2 regions of the Symbiobacterium ostreiconchae genome follow, and region 2 is predicted to be linked to the other one. Evidence: predicted binding sites of a transcription regulator. Region 2 holds the regulator's gene; the other holds the start of a gene.
The links. The regulator LexA, encoded in region 2, represses DNA repair genes until DNA is damaged. The targets are predictions, from matches to a motif close to CNAACANNTGTTNG.
Positions count from the first base shown of each region.

Region 1: a site for LexA is predicted at 868-881, ahead of uvrA (excinuclease ABC subunit UvrA). Genes of this name have one in related genera too.

Region 1 covers NZ_AP042454.1:1,187,538-1,189,928, forward strand. Annotated here, with positions in the region: gene ACZ5UM_RS05845 (winged helix-turn-helix transcriptional regulator) at 1-59, shown strand, start outside; gene ACZ5UM_RS05850 (HNH endonuclease) at 191-742, opposite strand; gene uvrA (excinuclease ABC subunit UvrA) at 965-2,391, shown strand, end outside.
Region 2 covers NZ_AP042454.1:2,851,039-2,853,429, forward strand. Annotated here, with positions in the region: gene ACZ5UM_RS13790 (hypothetical protein) at 1-57, opposite strand, end outside; gene ACZ5UM_RS13795 (LysM peptidoglycan-binding domain-containing protein) at 74-409, opposite strand; gene lexA (transcriptional repressor LexA) at 644-1,261, shown strand; gene ACZ5UM_RS13805 (DUF456 family protein) at 1,374-1,859, opposite strand; gene ACZ5UM_RS13810 (methionine gamma-lyase family protein) at 1,873-2,391, opposite strand, start outside.

The DNA of each region.
Region 1 (2,391 bases), 1.7 Mb from region 2:
GGCGGGCGATGGAGCCCATCCTGGCCGCCATCCAGCAGTGGGCGGAGAGCTGGGGCTGAGCATCAACTCCGAGGATGACCGCAGGCCGGGCGTTCAGCCCGGCCTGTATGCGGTGCAGGGGCGCCTGCGCGGCGCCCCTGCAGCAGCGGTCTGGCGGTGCAGTCAGCAGGGCTCCCGGGCGGCGGTGCGGTCAGCGGAGCGACCGGCGGCCGACGGGGGCCGTTTCGAGCAGCCGCGCGAGCTGGGCGAACCGCTGCGCCCTGCCGGCCGGCCGCGGCACGAGCGCGCGCGGCTTCACGGCCGGACCCGGCTCCCCGGCGGGCGCGGGGGCACCCGCAGTCAGGTGGCGGCCCGAGAGGATCAGGTGCGGATGGGGCGTCGGGCGGCCCATCAGGCGGGCGAACTCCGCCGCGTCCATGTCGCCCCGCCGCCCGTTGCACGCCTCGCACGCGCAGATGCAGTTGGCCAGGGTCGTGCGCCCGCCCTTGGACCAGGGGATGACGTGATCCATCGTAAAGCCCGGCTGGCCGCACCAGTAGCAGGTGTAGCGGTCGCGGGCCAGGACTTTCAGCCGGATGTAGCGGTAGGCGAAGGGGTCGAAACGGAGCCGGATGCGGCTCCGGCCGATCCACTTGGCCCGGCCCAGCCTGACCTCACGGTCGGCTACCTTCCGCCTGCAGGGGGTCAGCACGCGCCCCCGGCTGTCGATGACTTCAACCAGATTGGAATCCGTGGCGTTCATACCTCCATGGGGCACGTCTCGTCCGGCCCCTCTTTTCCGTTAGTGTGGCCGTGCCCGGGGCGGCGAATCCGCGGCCGGACAGGGTCCGTCCCATTATAACACAGAACCGAACAAACGGCAGGTTGCAAACAGGCGTTCGAAGCGGTATGATTTGCCTGACGCCACACGCGCGCCGGGTGTGGTAACATCTAGAGTTGAGACTGCGGTGGGGGGCGTTTCGTTGTGTCCAAAGACCGGCTCGTGATCAGGGGTGCGCGGCAGCACAACCTGAAGAACATCGACGTGGAGATTCCCCGGGACAAGCTGGTCGTGTTCACCGGCGTCTCCGGGTCGGGGAAGTCGTCCCTCGCTTTCGATACGATCTACGCGGAAGGGCAGCGGCGGTACGTGGAGTCGCTGTCCGCCTACGCGCGCCAGTTCCTGGGCCAGATGGACAAGCCCGACGTCGACGCCATCGAGGGGCTGTCGCCGGCCATCTCCATCGACCAGAAGACCACGTCGCGCAACCCGCGCTCCACCGTGGGCACGGTGACCGAGATCTACGACTACCTGCGGCTGCTCTATGCCCGCATCGGGCGGCCCCACTGCCCCAAGTGCGGGCAGCCCATCGCCCAGCAGACGGTGGATCAGATGGTCGACGTCCTGCTGCAGATGCCGGAGGGAACCCGCATCCAGGTCCTGGCGCCGCTGGTGCGGGGCCGCAAGGGCGAGCACCAGAAGGTCTTCGAGCAGATCCGCCGCGGGGGCTACGTGCGCATGCGGGTGGACGGCCAGGTGATGGACGTGGCCGACGACCCGCCGAAGCTCGACAAGAACCGCAAGCATACCATCGAGGTGGTGGTGGACCGGCTGGTGATCCGGCCGGACATCCGGCGGCGGCTGGCCGACTCTCTGGAGACGGCCGCGACCCTGACCGGCGGGCTCGTCACCATCGACGTGGTGGGCGGCGAGGAGCTGCTGTTCAGCCAGAACTTCGCCTGCCCCGACTGCGGCGTCTCCATCGACGAGCCGCAGCCCCGCAGCTTCTCCTTCAACTCGCCGTTCGGCGCCTGCCCGGTCTGCACGGGCCTGGGCTTCCAGACCGAGTTCGACCCGGACCTCATCCTCGATCCCTCGCTTTCGCTGAACGAGGGGGCCCTCATCCCGTGGGCGACATCCAGCCAGCAGTGGTTCCTGCACCAGATCGACGCGCTCTGCCGCCAGCTGGGCATCCGCAAGGACGTGCCGCTCAACCAGCAGGACCCCCGCTTCCAGGAGATCCTGCTCTACGGCTGGCAGGAGCAGAAGGTCCGCTTCGAGTACGAGAACATGTACGGCCAGCGCAAGACGTACGAGGTGGTGTACGAGGGCGCGATCCGGCAGCTGGAGCGGATGCACCGCGAGACCTCCAGCGAGGCCATCCGGGAGCACCTGGCGCAGTACATGACCAGCCGGCCCTGCCCGGCCTGCGGCGGCGCGCGGCTGAAGCCGGAGTCGCTGGCCGTGAAGGTGGGCGGGCTGTCCATCGCCGAGATGACGGCCATGGACGTCGCCCAGCTGCGCGACTTCCTCAGCAACCTGGACCTGACCGACAAGGAGCGGGCCATCGGCGCCCAGATCCTGAAGGAAATCGACGCGCGGCTGGGCTTCCTGATCAACGTCGGCCTGGA
Region 2 (2,391 bases):
CCGCGCATACAGGTCACCGGGCATCCGGCCCTCGAAGCTCTGGACGACAACCCCCATCTCCGTCCCCCTCCCCTCAGCGCATGTCGGTCGGGACGAACAGCACCTGGCCGGGATAGATCTCCGCGGAGGAAAGTCCGTTCAGCTGCTGGATCTCGTAGATGAGCTCGCGCACGTCACGGTTGCCCGCGTGCGCGACGGCGATGTCCCACAGCGTATCGCCGGGCGCGACGGTGTGGTGAACGCCCGCGGGCGGCTCGCTGGGCTGCGTGTGCACGAGGCGGGGGAACAGCAGTACGGCTGCGGCGACGGTCACCACGAACAACACGGCAAGCGTGCGGGCCCTGCGGACCGCCTTGGGCGTGCGCCGCCGAACCACCCGGACCCGTGACTGGGCGCTGTGCGCCGCCATCGCCATCCCTCCCTGCACCGAACGGCTCTTTGGTTCCTTCGGAACTTGTGTTCGTCTTCAGCCTACCACGAATGGATGTTCCCGTCAAGGCCGTCTGCGCATTTTTCGAACAGGCGTTTGCAGAACGGCGGACATGTGGTACAATCTACCCAACCGGACCGCGCGCCGGAGAGATCGGGGTGGGGCAGCTCTGACGGGACGGGCTCCCGCCCTCACTACAGGGGGTGTCGCTGCATGCCGGAACCCTTGACGGAGCGCCAGCGCCAGATCCTGCAGTTTATCAAGGATGAGATCCGCACCAAGGGTTACCCGCCGTCGGTGCGGGAGATTGGCGAGGCCATCGGCCTCAGCTCCAGTTCCACCGTTCACGGGCACATGACCCGGCTGGAGGAGAAGGGGTACATCCGCCGGGATCCCACCAAGCCCAGGGCCATCGAGGTGCTCGATGGCAGCCACACGCAGCTGAAGCGCACCATTGCGGTGCCCATGGTGGGCCGGGTGACCGCGGGCCAGCCCATCCTGGCCCAGGAGGCGATTGAAGACCACTTCCCGCTGCCGGCCGACTTCGTCCGGGCCGACGAGTCCGAGCTCTTCTTCCTCACCGTGCAGGGCGACTCGATGATCGACGCGGGCATTCTCGACGGCGACTACGTCCTGGTGCACCGACAGCAGCACGCCAACAACGGCGACATCGTCGTCGCGCTCATCGAGGACGAGGCCACGGTCAAGCGGTTCTTCAAGGAGCAGGATCACATCCGGCTGCAGCCGGAGAACCGGTTCATGGACCCGATCATCGTGCCGGACTGTCAGATCCTCGGCAAGGTGGTCGGCCTGGTCCGCCGGATGGTCTGAACAGGCAAGCGAAGCGGCCCTGTGTGAGCCAGACGCTCACACAGGGCCGCTTTCGTTTCCTCGGCCGGATCGGCGGCCGGGCGCGCAGAGGCGCGGCCGCCCGGCGCCGTGCCTACACCAGCACCTTCACGATGAAGGCCACCGTCAGCCCGAGCGCCACGACGACGTTCACCACCACGGAACCGAGCACGCCGACCAGCCCGCCGAACCCCGCCCTGACCGCCTCCCCGCCGGAGCGGCCCGCGAACAGCTCGAAGAGCGCGGCCCCCAGGAAGGGCCCGAGCAGGAGCCCCAGCGGCATGAAGAAGAGCCCGACGATGGAACCGATCACGGCGCCCCACGCGCCGGCCCGTCCGGCGCCGAAGCGCCTGGCGCCCCAGGCCCGCGCGTAATGCTCCGCCACCTGCGTCGCGGCCACCACGAGCAGGGCCACAACAAGGAAGCCGGGCGTGATCTCGCGAAACCCCTCCAGCACGCCGTAGCCCAGCATGGCCAGGAACACCACCGGCAGCCCCGGCAGCGCCGGGATGAACGTGCCCACCACGCCCACCAGCATGACGACGACGGCGATCAGGAACGCGATCCACTGCCCGGTCATGTCACCACTCCCTCTACACCTTCAGAATGCCGGCGGCCGCCAGATCGTTCGCGGCCCGGAGGGCGGCCAGCATGACGTGCTCCCGCGTGAGACCCCCCTGAAAATATGCGACGTACGGCGGACGCACCGGCCCGTCAGCGGAAAGCTCGATCGATGAACCCTGGATGAAGGTGCCGGCGGCCATGATCACCGGGTCGTCGTAGCCTGGCATGGCCCACGGCTCGGGCCGCACGTGGGCGTCCACCGGGCTGGCCTTCTGCACCGCCTGGCAGAAGGCGATCAGCGCCTCCGGCGTGCCCAGCTCCACCGCCTGCACCAGGTCGGAGCGCGGCGCATCGTAGGCGGGCCGTACGGCAAAGCCCAGGATCTCGAAGAAGGCGGCCGTGAACTGCGCGCCCTTCAGGGCCTCGCCGGTCACGTGCGGCGCGAGGAAGAGCCCCTGGTACAGCAGGCGGTTGGCCCCGGCGTTCGCCCCCACCTCGGCGCCGATGCCGGGCGCGAACAGCTGCGCGGCCGCCCGCTCCACCAGGTC